DNA from 2 places in the Micromonospora sp. NPDC047738 genome. Region 2 is predicted to be linked to the other one. Evidence: riboswitches for the same ligand, from Rfam matches in the RefSeq annotation. Region 2 holds a riboswitch; the other holds the start of a gene.
The links. A riboswitch is a leader RNA that binds a small molecule or an ion and turns the genes downstream of it on or off. The one in region 2 is predicted to bind thiamine pyrophosphate.
Positions count from the first base shown of each region.

Region 1: it holds a riboswitch for thiamine pyrophosphate, as region 2 does, so the genes downstream of both, ABZ783_RS29720 (ECF transporter S component) here and thiE (thiamine phosphate synthase) in region 2, are expected to answer to the same signal.

Region 1 is NZ_JBEYSO010000027.1:6,626-16,415, reverse strand. Features, by position in the region: gene ABZ783_RS29725 (ATP-binding cassette domain-containing protein) at 1-1,375, opposite strand, end outside; gene ABZ783_RS29720 (ECF transporter S component) at 1,498-2,082, opposite strand; TPP riboswitch at 2,156-2,262, opposite strand; gene ABZ783_RS29715 (alpha/beta hydrolase) at 2,351-3,175, shown strand; gene ABZ783_RS29710 (AAC(3) family N-acetyltransferase) at 3,172-3,984, shown strand; gene ABZ783_RS29705 (SIS domain-containing protein) at 3,981-4,730, shown strand; gene ABZ783_RS29700 (DUF6328 family protein) at 4,938-5,441, shown strand; gene ABZ783_RS29695 (acyl-CoA dehydrogenase family protein) at 5,670-7,610, shown strand; gene ABZ783_RS29690 (hypothetical protein) at 7,810-7,980, opposite strand; gene ABZ783_RS29685 (hypothetical protein) at 7,990-8,685, opposite strand; gene ABZ783_RS29680 (Fur family transcriptional regulator) at 8,750-9,142, opposite strand; gene ABZ783_RS29675 (metalloregulator ArsR/SmtB family transcription factor) at 9,186-9,488, opposite strand; gene ABZ783_RS29670 (metal ABC transporter permease) at 9,532-9,790, opposite strand, start outside.
Region 2 is NZ_JBEYSO010000008.1:112,453-122,242, reverse strand. Features, by position in the region: gene ABZ783_RS15520 (ATP-binding cassette domain-containing protein) at 1-889, shown strand, start outside; gene ABZ783_RS15515 (aldo/keto reductase) at 1,037-1,999, shown strand; TPP riboswitch at 2,150-2,257, shown strand; gene thiE (thiamine phosphate synthase) at 2,252-2,878, shown strand; gene thiO (glycine oxidase ThiO) at 2,872-3,966, shown strand; gene thiS (sulfur carrier protein ThiS) at 3,957-4,157, shown strand; gene ABZ783_RS15495 (thiazole synthase) at 4,154-4,933, shown strand; partial or broken gene ABZ783_RS15490 (thiamine phosphate synthase) at 4,930-5,508, shown strand; gene thiD (bifunctional hydroxymethylpyrimidine kinase/phosphomethylpyrimidine kinase) at 5,700-6,488, shown strand; partial or broken gene ABZ783_RS15480 (phosphomethylpyrimidine synthase ThiC) at 6,532-6,819, shown strand; gene ABZ783_RS15475 (hypothetical protein) at 6,866-9,790, opposite strand, start outside.

The DNA of each region.
Region 1 (9,790 bases), on a different contig from region 2:
CGACGAAGTCCGGGTCGTGGGTGACCGCGACGATGCCGTGACCGGCGTCGCGCAGCTCGGCGAAGAGATCGACCAGTTCCGACCAGGTCCGCCGGTCCTGGCCGAAGGTGGGCTCGTCGCAGATCAGCAGGCGCGGCGCGGTGGCCAGGGCGGTCGCCACGCTCAGCCGCCGCGCCTCCCCACCGGAGAGGGTGTACGGGTTGGCCCCGGCGAGCCGGGCGAGCCGCAGCCGGTCCAGCAGCCCGTCCACGGTGGCCCGTACCGCCGCCTCGGGCTCGCCGGTCCGGCGCGGGCCGAGCGCCAGTTCGTCGTAGACGGTGCCGGTGACGAACTGGTGTTCCGGGTCCTGGAAGACCGAGCCGATCCGCCGGGCCAGCAGGGGCGCCCGCCAGCGGTGCGGGGGAGTGCCGGCGTCCCGCCCGGCCAGGGCGGTGGTGGCGGTGGCCGTACCGGTGCCGGGGCGGAGCAGGCCGCCGAGGAGCAGGGCCAGGGTGGACTTGCCGGCGCCGTTCGGGCCGAGGACGGCGAGCGCCTCGCCGGCGCGTACCTCGAGGTCGACGGGGGCCAGCCGGGGCGGCAGGCCGAGCCGGTCGGCGGTGAGCAACCGGTCGCCCGGCGGCGCGGTGGCGTGCCGGGGCGGCACGGTGCGACCCGGCACCCAGACTCCGGCGGCGGCGAGCGTATCGCCGTGCGCGGCGAAGATCGTGTCGGGCGGCCCGTCGGCCCGTACCCCGCCGCCGGCCTCCAGCACCACCACCCGGTCGACCAGCGGCAGCGCCTCGGCGACCCGGTGCTCGACCAGGATCAGCGTGGTGTCCGCGTCGAGCGCGTCCGCGACGGCCTGCCGGACCAGCGCGGCGCCGGCCGGGTCGAGGTTGGCGGTGGGCTCGTCGAGCAGCAGCAGCCCGGGCCGCGGGGCGAGCACCCCGGCGAGGGCGAGCCGCTGCTGCTCGCCGCCGGAGAGCGCCGCGGTGGGCCGGTCCCGGTGGTAGGGGAAGCCGACCCGGCGCAGTGCCGCGTCCACCCGGGGCCAGATCTCCTCGGCGGGTACGCCCCGGTTCTCCAGCCCGAACGCGACGTCGTCGCCGCAGCGGGCCATCACCAGCTGGGTCTCCGGGTCCTGGAAGACGATGCCGACCCGTTCCCGGGCTTTGCGCGGGTCGAGCCCGTCGATCTCGACGGTGCCTTCCTGCTCGCCGGAGTCCTCGGGCAGCAGCCCGGCGAGCGCCGCCAGCAGGGTGCTCTTGCCCGCCCCGGACGCCCCCAGCAGCAGCACCCGCTCCCCGCGCTCGACGCGCAGGTCCACCCCACGGACGGCCCACCCCTTCCGCCCGGCGTGCCGCCACCCGAACCCCCGCAGCACCACCCCACTCACACCCACACCCCTCCCACCCGTCCCCGCCCCACCCCACCCGCCCCGTCGATCATGAGGTTGGCGGCGGTTTCAGAGATCCACATCGCCGTCAACCTCATGATCAACATCATCGGATCGGGCGGTCAGACGGCGGCGCGTTCGCGGCCGGCGGGGAAGCGGTCGAGGACGCCGGTGTTCGCCAGGGCGCGGGTCAGCGCGACGCCGCCGAGGCCGGCCACGACCAGTGCGCTGACGGCGGTGATGAGGATGTACGGCAGCCGGAAGCTGCCCCACGCGGTGTCCGGGTACCAGACGAAGACGTCGTAGATCGCGGCGGCGAGGCCGGCCAGGGTGGCGGCCAGCAGCGAGACCGGGAGCCGGTAGGTGCGGTAACCGAAGAGCGCGAAGGCCAGTTCGCCCGCCGCCGCCTCCAGCGGGCCCTGCACCACCAGGGTCCAGCCCCAACTGCTGCCGAGCGCGACCGACACCAGCGCGGCGAAGGTCAGCGTGAAGAACGCGGCGCCGGGCTTGCGGACGATCAGCGCGCCGAGCACGGCCGGCACCAGCCACACGCCGTACAGCGCCGCCCGGCCGGGCAGCGGGATGGCGTCCGCCGGCCCGTTCCAGAGCAGGCCCCACGCCCAGAAGATGACGCCGAACGCCACCCCGAGCACCGAGGCGATGACGATGTCGATGGTGCGCCACCGGTTGGTGGTGGGTTGAGTCATGGTTGCTCCCAGTTCGTCGAGGGTGAACCAGGAGAAGACGCACGCCGCGTCCGGATGCCCGGACGGCGGCGCGGCTGGAGGTCGACCGAACTCCCTGCGCTGGCATTACCCAGATCAGGTTCGAGGGTCTGCGGGCACCGGCCCGCACTCTCAGCGCTGTGCGCTCCCCTGTCGGATGTGAAGTTGTCTGCGGCAGACGCTAGCACCGGTGCCCGCCGCCGGCACAGCAGGGCGAGCGGTGCCGGTCCGGCTGGGTAGGCTGCCGATCATGCGGGTCGAGGCGCGAGGTCTGACGTTCGAGGTACGCACCGGCGGTCCCGAGGACGGCGATCCGATCCTGCTGCTGCACGGCTTCCCGCAGCACGGCGGCGAGTGGGACGAGGTGGTGCCCCTGCTGCACGCGGCCGGGCTGCGCACGTACGCGCTCGACCAGCGGGGCTACTCGCCGGGTGCCCGGCCGGCGGCGGTCGAGGCGTACCGGATCCCGGAGTTGGTGGCGGACGCGGCGGAGGTGCTCGACGCGCTCGGCGTCGAGGCCGCGCACGTGGTCGGGCACGACTGGGGCGCGATCGTGGCCTGGAGCCTGGCGGCGGTGCACCCGGAGCGGGTCCGCAGCCTCACCGCGGTCTCGGTGCCGCATCCGGCGGCGCTGGCCCACGCGCTCGCCACCGACCCGGGGCAGAAGGCCCGCTCCGCCTACATCACGCTGTTCCGCAAGCCCGGCAAGGCGGAGCGGGTGCTGCTCGCCCTCAACGCCGTCGCGCTGCGGCGGATGCTCGGCGGGGTGGGCGACCCCGCGCAGGTGGCCCGCTACGCCGACCCGATGTGCGAGCCGGGCGCGCTGACCGCCGCGCTGAACTGGTACCGGGCGATGACCGGGGCGGACCTGAAGGCCGTCGGACCGGTCAGCGTGCCGACCACCTTCGTCTGGAGCGACCGGGACATCGCGATCGGCCGCACCGCCGCCGCGGCCTGCGCACCCCATGTGACCGGCGACTACCGCTTCGTTGAGCTTCCCGGCGTCACGCACTGGATCCCGGACGAGGCGCCCGCCCCGCTGGCCGCCGCGATCCTCGCCCGGGTGGGCCGATGATCGCCGGTGCCGCACCGGCCCGGCCGCACACCCGCGCGTCGCTCGCCGCCCAGTTCCGCGCCCTCGGCGTACGCCCCGGCGGGACCGTCCTGGTGCACGCGTCCCTGCGCCCGCTGGGCTTCCTCTGCGGCGGCCCGGAGGCGGTGGTGCTCGCCCTGCGCGACGTGCTCGGCCCGGCCGGGACCCTCGTGGTGCCCACCCACACGCCGGACAACAGCGACCCCGCGGGCTGGACCAACCCGCCGGTGCCGGCCGACTGGTGGCCGGTGATCCGGGATGAGCTGCCCGGCTTCGACCCGGCGGTCACGCCGAGCCGGTTCATGGGCGCCCTCGCCGAGCTGGTCCGCACCTGGCCCGGCGCGCGGCGCAGCGACCACCCGCACGTCTCGTTCGCCGCGCTGGGGCCGGCGGCCGACCGGGTCGTCGCCGACCACGCCCTCGCCGACATGCTCGGCGAGGGCTCCCCGCTGGCCCGCCTCTACGAGCTGGACGCCGACGTGCTGCTGCTCGGGGTGGAGCACGACAGCAACACCTCGCTGCACCTGGCCGAGTACCGGCAGCCGGCGCCGCCCCGGCAGCGCTGCGGCGCGGCCGTGCTGGCCGGCGACGGCGGCCGGGCGTGGGTGTGGTGGGACGACATCCGCCTGGACGACGACGGCTTCGCCCGGCTCGGCACCGAGCTGGCGGCCACCGGAGCGGTACGGCTCGGGCCGGTCGGCGACGGGACGGGCCGGTTGATGAGGCAGCGGGTGGCGGTCGACTTCGCGGTGGACTGGCTGGCCCGGAACCGAGGGACGGAGGAATCATGACGGTGAGCGCCGAGGCGTACCTGGCGGTGGTGACCGAGACGATCGGCCGGGTGGCCGCCGGCCAGCGGGACGGGGTGGCGCGCGGCGCCGACCTGATCGCCGAGTCGCTGCGCGCCGACGGGGTGGTCCACGCGTTCGGCACCGGCCACTCGGAGGCGCTGGCGATGGAGATCGCCGGCCGGGCCGGTGGGCTGGTCCCCACCAACCGGATCGCCCTGCGCGACCTGGTCCTGTACGGGGGCGAGCCGGCCGACGTGCTCGGCCCGAAGCTGGAACGCGAGCCCGAGGTGGCGCACCGCCTCTACGAGCTGGCCCCGATCCGCCCGCAGGACGTCTTCGTGCTCGCCTCCAACTCCGGCGTGAACGGCGCGATGGTGGAGTTCGCGTCCATCGTCAAGGAACGCGGGCACGCGCTGATCGCGATCACCTCGGCGGCGCACTCCGCCCGGATGACCTCGCGCCACCCGTCCGGGCGCAAGCTCGCCGACTTCGCCGACGTGGTGCTCGACAACGGCGCCCCGTACGGCGACGCCACCCTGCCGCTGCCCGGCGGTGGCGCGGTCGGTGCGGTCTCCTCGATCACGGCCGCGCTGCTGGCGCAGCAGCTCGTGGCGGAGGTGGTGGCCCGGCTGCTGGCGGCGGGGGAGCGGCCCCCGGTCTACCTGTCGGCGAACATCACCGGCGGCGACGAGCACAACGCCGAGCTGGAGGCCCGGTACGCGGGCCGCATCCGCCGGGGGGCGTGAGCGCGAGGAGTGAGCCGGGTTTGCGAGCCCCGCAGTCGCGAACTGAGGAGGCATCGTGAGCGCGAGGAGTGAGCCGGGTTTGCGAGCCCCGCAGTCGTGCACGAGGGGCGGCAGGGTGAACCGGTTTCGCGACGGTGCGGACCGGGCACCGGCGGTACTGCCGACGGACGCTTCCGCCGGCAGTACCGTCATCCCTGGAGGTAGCGCGTGTCCAAGGAAACCGAGAAGCAGCGGTGGCAGCGCAACTTCGCCGACCTGCTCCAGGAGCTGCGGGTGGCGCAGACCGGCGTGCAGATCCTCTTCGCCTTCCTGCTCACCCTGCCGTTCAGCAGCGGTTTCACCCGGACCACCAATTTCCAGAAGGACACCTACATCGTCGCTCTGCTGGCCGCCGCCGCAGCTACCGCGATGATCATCTCGCCGGTCGCCTTCCACCGGGCATTGTTCCGGCAGGGCCGCAAGCCGGAGCTGGTCCGGTTTGCCCACCGGGTGGCCATCGGCGGCCTGGCCTTCATGCTGATCTCGATGGTCAGTGCGGTCCTGCTGATCACCGACTTCGTGCTGGGCCGGCTGGCGGCCCTGGTGCTGACCGGGATCACCGGGGCGTGGTTCCTGACCTTCTGGCTGGTCCTGCCGCTCGCCGCCCGGCGCAACTGGGGCGACGACATCGACGACGAGGACGACAACCCGCGGGTGCTGCCCGGCGACTGACCGCGCCGATTCCGCCAAATCGGACGTGCACCGAAGGCTACCCCTGGGTAACAACCGGGGGTAGCGTCGTTTTCGTCGCGCACGTCGACGCAGCCGGACCGAGGTCTCCAGGAGGCAGCCGTGACCACGACACAGAACAGCCGACCCGATCCCGCCGGGCACGGCGGCCCGACCGGCCGGGTGGCCCCGATCGACGACACCGATCCGCCGGCCGCCGCGGGCGACCGGGTGGACGGGGTGGGGCCGCTGCCCACCGAGGCCGGCCAGGTCTCCGAGAAGGAGGCCCGCCAGGTCGCGGAGGCGGCCCGCGAAGCGGCCTGGGACCGGCCCAGCTTCGGCAAGGAACTCTTCCTCGGCCGGTTCCGCCTCGACCTGATCAGTCCGTGGCCGCGCGCGAAGCCGGAGGACGTGGCGCGGGCCGAGGAGTTCCTCGGCGCGTTCGGGGCGTACCTGGACGCCGAGGTGGACGGTGCGGCGATCGAGCGGGACGCGCGCATCCCGGACGAGGTGTTCCACGGGCTGGCCCGGCTGGGCGCCTTCGGCATGAAGATCGACCGGAAGTACGGCGGCCTCGGGCTGAGCAATCTGCACTACTGCCGGGCGCTGATGCGGGCCGGCTCGGCCAACCCGGCGATCAGCGCGCTGCTCTCCGCGCACCAGTCGATCGGCGTGCCGCAGCCGCTGAAGATGTTCGGCACCCCCGAGCAGAAGCAGCGCTTCCTGCCTCGGCTGGCCGCCGGTGAGGTGTCCGCGTTCCTGCTCACCGAGCCGGACGTCGGCTCCGACCCGGCGCGGCTGGCGACCACCGCCGAGCCGACCGAGGACGGCACGGGTTACCGGCTCAACGGGGTCAAGCTGTGGGCCACCAACGGCACGGTCGCCACCCTGCTGGTGGTGATGGCCCGGGTGCCGGCGGCCGAGGGTCGGCGCGGCGGCATCACCGCCTTCGTGGTGGAGGGCGACAGCGAGGGCATCACGGTCGAGCGGCGCAACGCCTTCGTGGGCCTGCGCGGCCTGGAGAACAGCCTCACCCGGTTCCACGACGTGTTCGTGCCGAAGGAGAACGTGATCGGCGGCGAGGGCAAGGGCCTGAAGATCGCCCTGACCACGCTGAACACTGGGCGGCTGTCGCTGCCGGCCATGTGCGTCGGCGCCGGTAAGTGGTCGCTGAACGTGGCCCGGGAGTGGGCCGCCGACCGGGTCCAGTGGGGCCGGCCGGTCGGCGAGCACGAGGCGGTGGCCAAGAAGCTGGCCTTCATCGCCGCCACCACGTACGGCATGGAGAGCATGCTCAACCTCTGCTGCCTGCTCGCCGACGACGACCGCAACGACATCCGGATCGAGGCGGCGCTGGTGAAGCTCTACGCCAGCGAGATGGCCTGGAAGATCGCCGACGAGCTGATCCAGATCCGGGGTGGTCGCGGCTACGAGACGGCCGAGTCCCTGGCCGCCCGGGGTGAACGGCCGGCCGCGGTCGAGCAGATGCTGCGCGACCTGCGGATCAACCGGATCTTCGAGGGCTCCACCGAGATCATGCACCTGCTGATCGCCCGCGAGGCGGTCGACGCGCACCTCTCGGTGGCCGGCGACATCATCGACCCCGACGCCGGGCTGGGCCGCAAGGCGAAGGCGGGTGCCCGGGCCAGCGTCTTCTACGCGAAGTGGCTGCCCACCCTCGCCGTCGGCCGGGGCCAGGCACCCCGGGCGTACGCCGAGTTCGGCCCGCTCGCCGGCCACCTGCGACACGTCGAGCGCGCCTCCCGCAAGCTGGCCCGCGCCACCTTCTACGCGATGTCCCGCTGGCAGGGGAAGATGGAGCGCAAGCAGGCGTTCCTCGGCCGGGTGGTGGACATCGGCGCGGAGCTGTTCGCGATGGCCGCGGTCTGCGTACGGGCCACCGCCGAGCGGGCGGAGCACCCGGAGCACGTCGAGCTGGCCGACCTGTTCTGTCGGCAGGCCCGGCTGCGTGTCGACGAGCTGTTCACCGGGCTGTGGTCCAACACCGACTCGGTTGACGTGGCGGCCGCCAAGCGGATCCTCGCCGGCCGGTACGCCGCCCTGGAGGAGGGCGTCGTGACCCCGCCGGCCGACCGGCCCTGGGTGGCCCGCTGGCAGCCCGGCCCCTCCACCGCCGAGGACGTCCGCCGCCGCATCCCGCCGATGGGGTGAGTCCGGTCGCGGGGCGGTGAATTCGGCAGACGGATGTTCGTGCCGAGCACCTCCGCACATGGAGCTAACCGGGTCGAGCGATATGCCTCTGGGGCACAGATATGACTCAGAGGCATACCGCTTTCTGGATATCTGTGGCTGGGGCCAGCCGGCGGCCGCCGGCCGACAGCTGGACCCGGGTCAGCGGGAGGTAGCCGGCTCAGCTGGCGGCGATCGCCCAGGCCAGCACGCCGGCCAGGATGAGCCCGTTCAACGCGGCCAGCACCAGGTACGCGGCCGGCGGGATCTTGCGGCCCTTGCGGACGTAGCTCACCAGGACGCCCGCGTACGCCAGCAGCAGCACGGCGACGGCGATCAGGAAGTACAGCACCGCAACACCCTACCGGCCGGCCCGCAGGCCGAGTCTGCGCAGCTCCAGTGCGGCGAGCGCGTCGACGGTAGCGTCGTCGCCGCGGCGCCACGCCTCGGCCGCGTCCGGCGCGATCCGGGCCAGCCGACCGAGCGGCTGGCCGGCGAGCGCGCGCAGTGCCAGCAGGTCGCGGCCGGCGGGGGCGGTGGCGAGCGCCTGCGCCACGCCGGCCCGGCGCATCCAGCGCACCCGCAGCGGCAGCCAGCCGAAGAGCACGAGCCCGAGCGGGAAGACCAGCACCGCGATGCTCAGTCCGAGGGCCAGCTGGCCGACCAGTTCCTGCTGGTCGCGGCCGGCCTCGGCGACCGCGCGGGCGGCCTCGGCGGCCTTGGTGAACGGGGCGGTCAGCTCGTCGCCGACCAGCGGGACCCGACCCACCTTGCCGCCGGCGTCGGCCAGGTTGTCGGCGAGGCCTCCGCCGGCCCCCTCCAGCTTCTGTCCGGGTACGGCCAGCTTCTCGATCAGATCGTGCAGCCACAGCGCGAAGCGGATCGCCGCGTACACCCAGACGACCACGAGCAGATCGGTGAGGAGCTGGCGGAGGAGGGTCGGAAAACGGTCGGCGTAGATCTTCACGCCGGACAGCGTGCCACGGCCCGGCGCCGCCGGCACGACGGCTCCAGGTCGCGGCGCGGCGACAGACAGGCCGAGGCGGAGTTGTCGCACGACGGCTCCAGGTCGCGGCGCGGCTACAGACGCGCCGAGCTGGAGTTGTCGCAGGGGAGAATTCTCAGCCGGCGCAGGCCGGGCAGGTGCCGAAGATCTCCAGGGTGTGGCTGACCTCGGCGTACCCGTGCTCGGCGGCGACCCGGTCCGCCCAGCGCTCCACCGCCGGCCCGGCCACCTCCACGGTCCGGCCGCAGGCCCGGCAGACCAGGTGGTGATGATGGCCCTCGCTGCACCGGCGATAGAGGTGCTCGCCGCCGGGCGGGCGCATCACGTCGATCTCCCCGGCGTCGGCGAGCCCCTGCAACGTCCGGTAGACGGTGGTGAGGCCGACCCGCTCGCCCCGCTCGCGCAGCATCGCGTACAGGTCCTGCGCGCTGTGGAAGCCCGCCACCTCGGCCAGCAGCGCGCTCACCGCGGTCCGCTGGCGGGTGTTTCTGAGCGCCCCTTCGGTCATGCCGCCACCCGGTGGTCGGCGTGGGCGGTGATGGTCCGCGCGGTCATGCCGGCCCCTCCCCGGCGTGGCTGACCGCGTCCGCCACGATGTGCGCGACGTGCTCGTCCACCAGGGCGTACGCGATCTCCCGGCCGCGCCGGGAGCCGCGGACCACCCCGGCACCGCGCAGCACCCGCAGATGCTGGGAGACCAGCGGCTGCGGGGCGCCGAGCTTCTCCACCAGCTCGTGCACGCAGCGCTCACCCTGGGCCAGCTCGCTCACGATCGCCAGCCGGATGGGTGCCGACAGCGCGCGCAGCAGGTCACCCGCGCCCTCGAAGGCGTCGTATCCGTGCGTGGTGGTCACCCCGTAACGGTAACCAATCCCAGCTGGAACGGCCCGGAGGGGCTCACCGCAGCACCACCTCGTGCTCGTGCGGCTCGACGGCCGGCGTGCCGGCCGGCCGGGCCCGCCGGCGCAGCGCCCGCCAGCCGGCCGCGACGAGCGCGACCACCAGGAACGAGCCGATGGCCAGCAGCACCACCGAGGCGCCGGGCGCGGTGTCGGCGGTGGCGGCCACCCAGACCCCGGCCCCGGCCGCGAAGAGCCCCAGCGCCATCGCCGCCGTCATGGTGCTCCGGAACCCCCGCGTCACCTGCTGGGCGGTG
Region 2 (9,790 bases):
CCGCCTCGACGAGCTGCGCAAGCGCTGGGACGAGGAACACCAGAAGCTGCGCGAGCTGGTGCTGATGTACAAGCAGAAGGCCGCGTACAACTCCGACATGGCCTCGCGTTACCAGTCGGCGCAGACCCGGTTGCGCAAGTTCGAGGAGGCCGGGCCGCCGCCCGTACCCCCGAAGGACCAGGACATCCGGATGCGGCTGACCGGCGGGCGGACCGGCAAGCGGGCCGTGGTCTGCGAGCAGCTCGAGCTCGACGGCCTGACCTACCCCTTCGACCTGGAGCTCTGGTACGGCGACCGGGTCGCCGTGCTGGGCGCGAACGGGACGGGCAAGTCGCATTTCCTCCGCCTGCTGGCCCGCGGCGGGAGCGACCCGGACCCGGCCAACGCGCCGGTCGACGGCGCGGCCGCGCTCGCCCCCGTCGCCCACGGCGGGGTGGTACGACTCGGCGCCCGGGTCCGGCCCGGGCACTTCTCGCAGACCCACGACCGGCCGGAGCTGCTGGAGAAGACGCTGGTCGACATCCTCTGGCGGGGCGACGAGCACCGGGCCGGGATGGACCGGCACGCGGCGATGGCGGCGCTGTCCCGGTATGAGCTGGCCGGGCAGGGCGACCAGCGTTTCGGCACCCTCTCCGGTGGCCAGCAGGCCCGCTTCCTGGTGCTGCTGCTGGAGCTCTCCGGGGCCACCCTGCTGCTGCTCGACGAGCCGACCGACAACCTCGACCTGGCCTCCGCCGAGGCGCTCGAAGCGGGGTTGGCCGCGTTCGAGGGGACGGTGATCGCGGTGACCCACGACCGGTGGTTCACCCGCTCCTTCGACCGGTTCGTGCTGTTCCGCGGCGACGGCGAGGTGGTGGAGACCCCCGAGCCGGTCTGGGACGTCGGCTGACCGGGCCGTGCCTTCGCCCCGGGTCCGCCGCGAGTTCGGCGCGGCGGACCCGGGTGAGCGCCGCTGTGGAGCTGATGTCGTGACCGACTCACCGGGTCGTCCCCGACCTCGGGGCTCGACCAGTTGCGTTCCCCGCCCGGGCATAGGGTGGATCTCGTGAGTGAGATGACGTACCGCCGGCTGGGCGACTCCGGGCTCGTGGTGTCCGTGGTCGGCATCGGCTGCAACAACTTCGGCCGCAAGCTCGACCTCGACGGCACCCGGGCGGTGGTCGAGGCCGCCCTCGACGCCGGGATCAACTTCTTCGACACCGCCGACATCTACGGCGAGCCGCAGGGCAGCTCCGAGGAGCTGCTCGGGCAGGCGCTCAAGGGCCACCGCGACGACGTGGTGGTCGCCACCAAGTTCGGCATGGACATGCACGGCCTGAACGGGCCGGACTTCGGTGCCCGGGGTGCCCGCCGCTACATCGCCCGCGCGGTCGAGGCGTCGCTGCGCCGGCTCGGCACCGACCACATCGACCTGTACCAGATGCACGAACCCGACCCGGACACCCCGATCGACGAGACACTTGCTGCCCTGGACGACCTGGTCCGTGCCGGCAAGGTCCGCTACCTCGGCAACTCGAACTTCGCCGGCTGGCAGATCGCCGACGCCGACTGGACCGCGTCGTCGCAGGGCCGCACCCGCTTCATCTCCGCGCAGAACCACTACAGTCTGCTGGAGCGGAGCGTCGAGGCCGAGGTCATCCCGGCCTGCGAGCGGTTCGGCCTGGGCATGCTGCCGTTCTTCCCGCTGGCCAACGGCCTGCTCACCGGCAAGTACCACCGGGGCGAGGCGCCGCCCGCCGGCAGCCGGCTCTCCGGCGGCGGCCGGTACGCCGAGCGGCTGGCCGCGGCGGACTGGGACACCATCGAGGCGATCGAGGCGTACGCGGCGAAGCGTCGGATCTCGATGCTTCAGGTGGCCATCGGTGGACTCGCCGCCCGCCCGGCGGTGACCTCGGTGATCGCCGGTGCCACCACGCCCGAGCAGGTACGCGCCAACGCCGAGGCGGGTGCCTGGCAGCCCACCGACGAGGACCTGGCCGCCCTCGACGCCATCCTCTGACCCGGCTTTCCGCTGCCCCGGCGCCGTCCCACGGCACCGGGGCAGCGTGCTGTCCGCTCCGGCCTGCTGGCGGCACCCGTGGCGGCGGTGGGTGGGAAAAGTGCCACCCGGCCTTGGCGTGCCCGCGGCGGACGTCGTACGGTAGGCCACAAGTGACCCACGGGAGCCCGGTGCACCGGGCTGAGAGGGGGGCTGCAGCCCCCGACCGTCGAACCTGATCCGGGTAATGCCGGCGCAGGGAGGAGTGTTGCCGTGCCGTCCCTGGGACGTCTGCATCTGATCACCGACACCCGGCCGGGCCGGGATCCGCTCGCCGTGCTGCGCGCCGCCCTGCCGGTGGCCCGCGCCGAACTGGTCGTCCAGGTCCGGGTGGCGGACGGCGCCACCGACCGGGAGGCGTACGAACTGGCCGCCCGGGTGGTCGCGCTGTGCCGGCTGCACGGGGCGACCTGCCTGGTCAACGACCGGCTGCACGTGGCGCTCGCGGTGGACGCGGCCGGTGGCCACGTCGGCGCGGACGACCTGCCCGTGGCAGCCGCCCGCCACGTGCTCGGCTCCACCGCCGTGCTCGGCGCCACCGCTCGGGAACCGGGGGCCGCCGTCGCGGCGGTCGCCGCCGGAGCCAGCTACCTGGGCGTGGGCCCCTGCCACGCCACCGCCACCAAGCCAGGGCTGCCCGACCCGATCGGCCCCCAGGGGGTACGCGCGGTCGCCGGGGCGGTGGACGTACCGGTGATCGCGATCGGCGGGGTGACCGCCGCGCGGGTGCCGGCGCTGCGGGCCGCCGGGGCGTACGGGGTGGCGGTGGTCGGGGCGCTGTCCGAGGCCGCCGACCCGGCCCGGACCACCGCCGAACTGCTCGGGGCACTGGCGTGCTGACCCGGCCGGACGTCGCCATCGTGGGGGCGGGACCGGTCGGGCTGGCGATCGCGTGGCGGTGCGCGCAGCGCGGGCTGCGGGTGGTCGTCCACGATCCGGCACCGGGCTCCGGGGCGTCGCACGTGGCGGCCGGGATGCTGTCGCCGGTGGCCGAGGCGTACTTCGGCGAGCACGAGCTGACCAGGCTGCTCGCCGACTCCGCCGCCCGCTGGCCGGCCTTCGCCGCCGAGCTGACCGAGGACGCCGGCACCGACGTCGGGTACCGCACCGACGGCACGCTGGTGGTCGGGTTGACCGCCGACGACCTGGCCGAGGCGCGCTGGCTCTGGTCGTACCAGCAGGGGTTGGAGCTGCCGATCACGCCGCTGCGTCCCTCCGCGCTGCGGGACCGCGAGCCGGCGCTGGCCCCCCGGGTGCGCGGCGGCGCGGTCGCCCCCGGCGACCATCAGGTCGACCCGCGCCGGCTGGTGGCGGCGCTGCGCGCGGCGGCCGAGCTGGCCGGCGTCGCGCTCCGCCCCGCCCCGGTCGCCCGGCTCTCCGACGTGGACGCCCGGTTCACCGTGGTCGCCGCCGGGTGCGGCGCGGCGGCGCTCACCGGGCTGCCGGTCCGGCCGGTGAAGGGGCAGGTGCTCCGGCTCCGCGCGCCCGGTGGCGGCGCGCCGGGCTTCCGGCACGTGATCCGGGGGTACGCCGACGGCGAGTCGATCTATCTGGTGCCCCGGGACAGCGGCGAGGTGGTGATCGGGGCGACCGTCGAGGAGCGCACCGACACCGAGGTGACCGCCGGGGCGGTGCTCCGGCTGCTCCGCGCCGCCGTCGACCTGGTTCCCGAGCTGGCCGAGTACGACCTGGTCGAGGCGTCCGCCGGGCTGCGCCCCGGTACGCCGGACAACGCGCCGATCATCGGGCCGCTGCCCGGCCGGCCGGGCGTGCTCGTCGCCACCGGCCATCACCGGCACGGCATCGTGCTCACCCCGGTCACCGCCGACCTGATCACCGAGCTGATCGTCACCGGCGAGCCGGACCCGCTGCTCGCCCCGTTCATCCCGGACCGGTTCGTACCCGAGGAGGAGCCCAGATGGAACTGATCGTCAACGGCGCCGGGCGGAGCGTGCCCGGCGGAGCGACTGTCGCCGACGTGGTCCGGGAGGTCACCGACCAGCGGCGCGGCCTGGCGGTCGCGGTCAACGGCGAGGTGGTGCCGCGCGGCGGCTGGTCGGCGACCGCCCTGCACGACGGCGACCGGGTCGAGGTGCTCAGCGCCGCCCAGGGCGGGTGAGCGCCATGGCCCTTGAGATCGGCGGGACCGCGTTCGGCTCCCGGCTCATCCTCGGTACCGGCGGGGCGGCCAACCTGCACGTGCTGGAGCAGGCGATCCGCGCCTCCGGCACCGAGCTGGTCACCGTGGCGCTCCGCCGGGTCGACACCGCACCGGGCAGCGGCGGCGGCCTGCTCGACCTGCTCGACCGGTGCGGCGTACGGGTGTTGCCGAACACGGCCGGCTGCCACACCGCGTCGGAGGCGGTGAAGGTGGCCCAGCTGGCCCGGGAGGCGTTCGACACCGACTGGGTGAAGCTGGAGGTGATCGGCGACGAACGCACGCTGCTGCCCGACGGGGTGGAGCTGCTGCGCGCCGCCGAGGAGCTGGTGGCGGACGGGTTCACCGTGCTGCCCTACACCTCGGACGACCCGGTCCTGGCCCGGCGGCTGGCCGACGTGGGCTGCGCGGCGGTGATGCCGGCCGGCGCGCCGATCGGCTCCGGCCTGGGCGTGAGCAACCCGCACCACATCCGGCTGATCCGGCAGAGCGTCGACGTGCCGGTGATCCTCGACGCCGGCATCGGCACCGCCTCGGACGCCGCGCTCGCCATGGAACTGGGCTGCGACGCGGTGCTGCTGGCCAGCGCGGTCACCCGGGCCGCCGACCCGGTGGCGATGGCCACCGCCATGCGGTACGCGGTGGAAGCCGGGCGGCTCGCGTGCGGGGCGGGCCGGATCGCCCGCCGCTTCCACGCCCTCGCCTCCACCCCCGACGAGGGAAGGCCGGACCTGTGACCGCACCGTCCGGCCTGGTGGTGCTGACGGACCGGCGGGTGGCGCGGAAGCCGCTGCCCGAGGTGATCGCAGCGGCCGTGGGCGGGGGAGTGCGCTGGGTGGTGCTACGGGAGCAGGACCTGCCCCGCGCCGAGCGGGCCGCCCTCGCCGGCGAGCTGCGGGCGATCCTCGCCGAGGCGGGCGGCACCCTGGTCGTCGCCGGCTCCGACCCGCTCGACGGCGACGCCATCCACCTCCCCGCCGCCGGCCCGTATCCACCGCCGGTCGTCGGCCTCGTCGGCCGCTCCTGCCACGACGAGGCGGAGCTGCGCCGACTCACCACAGAGGACTACGTGACGCTGTCGCCGGTCTGGGCGACCAGAACCAAGCCGGGCTACGGCCCACCCCTGCTCCCGGGGCGACTCGCCGACCTGATTGAGCTCAGCCCGGTGCCGGCCCTGGCCCTCGGCGGCATCGAGACGCCCGAGCAGGTCACCGCGTGCCTCGAGGCGGGCGCCGTCGGGGTGGCGGTGCTGGGTGGCGTCATGCGCGCCGAGGATCCCGGCGTGGCGGCCGCCACGCTGACCGAGAGCTTCCACGAGGCGGTCACCCGGCCGACCGAGAACTATCGCGAGACAGTCACCCCCGTGCCGCAGAGCTGGCACGCCCCGACGGAGGTCTCCACGACGGGGCTGCGGCCGACCGTGCCCACGGAGGGATCAAGCCTGACCGCCCGGAGTGGGCACGGTCGGCCGCAGCCCTCAACAGCAACCACCCTGGGGGAGACGTGACACCGCGGACAGTCCTCACCATCGCCGGATCAGACTCCGGCGCCGGCGCGGGCATCCAGGCCGACCTCAAGGTCTTCGCCGCCCTCGGCGCGTACGGCACCAGCGTGATCACCGCGATCACCGCGCAGAACACCGGGGGCGTCGACGCCGTCCTGCCGCTGCCCCCGCAGACCGTCCGGGACCAGCTCGACAGCGTGCTCGGGGACTTCGCCGTGCGCGCGGTGAAGACCGGCATGCTCGGCACCCCGGCGGTCGCCGATGCGATCGCCGAGGCGGCGGAGGCGGGGCGACTGCCCCGGCTCGTCGTCGATCCGGTGCTGGTCGCCACCAGTGGACACCCGCTCGGGGTGGTGGAGGCGGTGCAGCGGCTGCTGCCGTACGCCGAGGTGGCGACACCGAACTGCGCGGAGGCCGCGGCCCTCACCGGACGCCCGGTGACCACGGTCGAGGAGATGGTCACGGCGGCCGAGGCCCTCGCGGCCGCCGGCCCGGCGCACGTGGTGGTGACCGGCGGCGACGTGGACGCCGCGGGTGAGTCGGTGGACGTGCTGGTCGGCGGCGGGGCGACCAGGCTGCTGCGGGGGCCCCGGGTGCCCACCCGGCACACCCACGGCACCGGCTGCTCGTTCTCGGCGGCGATCGCCGTCCGGCGGGCGGCCGGCGATCCGGTCCCGGTCGCGGTCACCGCCGCCAAGGAGTACGTCGCCCGCGCGCTGGCCGGCGCGCGGGACTGGGAACTGGGCGCGGGGTCCGGCCCGCTGGACCACTTCGGCTGGTCCGCTTGAGCCGACAGGAGGCTGCCATGCTGGCACGACCCAAGGTCTACGTCGAGGAGGGGCGCAGGCCTGGGCCGACGCGCTGTCCCGAGCCCGGTTCGAGTTCCGCTGGGAGGACCAGTTCAACCTCGCGCTCGATCCGGAGACAGCGCGGTCATACCACGACGCGACGCTCCCCGCCGAGCCGGCGAAGACCGCGCACTTCTGCTCGATGTGCGGGCCGAAGTTCTGCTCCATGAAGATCACCCAGGAACTGGCGGACTACGCGGCGCGCGGCATGCAGGACAAGTCCGCCGAGTTCCGTTCGGCCGGTTCCCGGGTCTACCTGCCGCTGGCCTGAGCGCCCCCGGTCCGGACCCGCCAGGTGGCCGGCCCGGACCGGAGGGTCAGTCGCGGTGGTGGCGGCCGCCGCGTAGCGTAGGGATGTCCTGCCCGTCGTCCGAGGCGAGTCCGGCGACCCAGTCGACGTACTCCTCGTCCTGCGCCAGCGACTCGGACTCGCGGCCCACGTCACCCGGCGTGCCCTTGGCCCGGTTACGCCGGAACAGGCCACGGAGCTTCGACCGTCCGTCACCCGGCTCCCCGCCCTCCTCGCCTGCGGTCGGGGATCCGGTGGTGTCGGCGTGCCGGCCGCCGGCCTGCGGGGCGTTCGGCAGGACGGGGGTCGCCTGCCGGGCGTTGGCGAAGGCGTCCCACCGGGCGTCCCGGCCCAGGTCCGGCAGGGCCCGGTGGCGGGGACGCGGCATCGGCTCGATCCGGGTTGCCCCGGTCGGCGCCTCCGTCCGGTCCGGAGTGCCCGTCGTGCTGCCGGTGGCACCGGTCGGGTCGCCGCCGCCGCTGCCCGGCCCGGCACCGTCCCGTGGGCCGACCGGTTGGCTGGGCGGGACTGCCACCGGGCCGGTCGGCAGGGCTTCGTCCGGCCGATCCGTCACGTCCTCGAAGATCGGGAAGCGCGGGCGCGGCGACGCCGGTGCGTCGGCCGGCCCGGGCAGGCCGGTCGCCGCAGGCTCGTCGTCGGAGAAGAAGTAACTCCGGGTCCGGCGTCCACCCTCGTTGGTCTGGGGATCCGCCGTGGCGTCGGCCGGCTCGGCACCGAACAGCGGCGTCCGGCCGCCGGGCAGCTGGTCGACGTCGCCGGCCGCCCGGGGGGCCGGCGGCGCCGCCGGAGACGCCGAGCGCGCCGGTACGTCGACCGCCGGCGCAGCCGGGTGCGGGTCGGCCGGGGGCACCTCCGGCGTCGCCCGGGCGTGCGGCGCCTCGATCGGGGCCGGCTGGGCCGGGTCCGCCTCGATCCGGGGCGCGCGGTCCGGGGCCGCCTCGGGCGAGGCCGTCCGGGCTGGCCTCCGGTGGGCCCGGGTCGCTTGGGCCGGCTTCGCCTCGGTGGGGGTCGCCGCGCCGGGCGTGCCTTCGGCCGGTTTCGCCTCCGTCGAGGCCGCCGCGGCGGGCGTGCCTTCGGTCGGCTTCGCCTCGGTGGAGGCCGCCGAGCTGGGTGCCGCCTCGGCTGGGGTCGCCCCGGTCGACGGGGCCGGGACGGGGCTCGCCGCGCCGGCCGGGGACGTTGCGGTTGCCGGGCCGGTACGGGTCTTGCGTCCGCGCCTGGATCGGCTGCCCGGGCGGGTGCTCGTCGAGCCCGGATCGCCGGCACCGGCCGCCTCCTCCGCCGCCGAGGGGTTCGCCGGCGCGGCTGCGGCCGGCTCCTGCCCGACCTGGACCGGCGCGGCGGCGTCCACGGCAGGCGAACCCGTTCGCGGGCCCGTTTGGGCGTCGGCCAGCCTGCCGCTGACCGCTTCGGCTGGGACCGCCTTGGCCGCGGCCGGCGCCGGTGGCGGTTGCCGGCGGGACCGGCGGCCGGCAGTCGGTCGCGCGGCGGGTGCGGGGGTCGCCGAGTCGTCTCCGTCCGCCCGCGCCGGCGCCTCGTGGTCGGGCCGGCCGCCGCCCGGTGGAACGGTGGGCGACGTCGTGGCTGCCTCCCCGAGTGGCGTGCTGTGGTCCGGCTGCGGCTCGGCCGGCGTTTCGGCCCGCGGCGACGGCGCCGCGCCCGCGAGCGCCGCGACGTCCGGCGACGGCACCCGCTCCGGAAGCGTCGCCGGGGCCGGGGCCGGGGCCGGGGCCGGGGTCTGGGCTGGGGCTGGGGCTGGGGCGGCGGCGGTCGACTCGTGCGGCTTGACCGCCTGGTCCGGTGCCGGGCGGCCGGCGGCGAGCACGTCGATGGCGGCGGTGCGCCGCCGCGGGGGCAGCAGCCCGGGCACCGGCAGAGTCTGCGTCAGGTCGTCGGCGTCCCGCACAGCCCCGGGCACATCACTGCCGGCGTCGCCGGCCGGGCTCGGCGAAGCCTCCGGCTCCGGCCCGGCAGCGGCGGCCCCGGCGAGGGAACCCGGCTCGTCAGCGGAGCTGCGCTCGTCGGCGCCACTCCGGCCGGCCGGGGTGGCGGGCTCAACGGAGGCGGCGTGGTCGGCGGCAACGGTGTGGTGGCCAACGCCGGCGCGGTCGGCGGAGGTGCTGGAGCCCTCGATCTCGATGGGCCCGGCCGGGGCCGGGCGGTCCTCGAACGCGGTGTGCTCGGCAGAAACCGTGCGGTCGTCCGGGCCGGTGCGGTCGGGGGTCGTCCGGTCGGCCCGGAGCCGGTGGGCCGGCCGGGGCGACGGCGTGAGAGCGGAGGCCCGCGGCCAGTCCCAGTGGGCGGGCGTGGGGGCGCCGGCACTCCGGGGGGTCGGCTCCCGTCCGGCCTCGCGAAGGCTCGACTGGACGGCCGTACCTTCGGCAGCCGCCAGGGAGTCGGTGGCCGGCTCCGCAGCGAAGCCCGGGTCGCCGGGACCGGCGGGCGACGACGGCAGGGGCTGGAGGATGTCGGTCGGCTCGATCGCGGTGGTTTCGGTCTCCGCGACCGGCCGGCGCAGCACCGTCGTGGCGGCCGAGCCGAGCGCGCCGGCGGCCACCGCGACCAGCGCCCCGTAGTAGGGGGCGAGCTGGTAGTGGTCGGTCGCGACGCCGGGGCCGGCGGTTAGGTACGCGAAGGCCAGCAGGACCGGGCCGGCCGCCCCGGCCGCCCCGCCGACGAGCGGGGAGTGCCCGCGCCGGCGGGCCAGCGCCCCGACCGCCGCGCCGGCCAGCAGGGCCACCGTGGGCATGATCAGCGCGGCCAGGCGTTGCGCCGGCGCGGGGTCCAGCCAGGACGGTTCGAGGACCCCCAGGCGTACGCTGAGCAGCGGCCCGGTCGAGGCCACCGACGGCGCGGCGGAGACCAGCGCGAGCAGCCAGACGGCCCCCGCGGAAAGCGCGATGTTCCAGCCCAGCGGCGGCTTGAGCAGGAC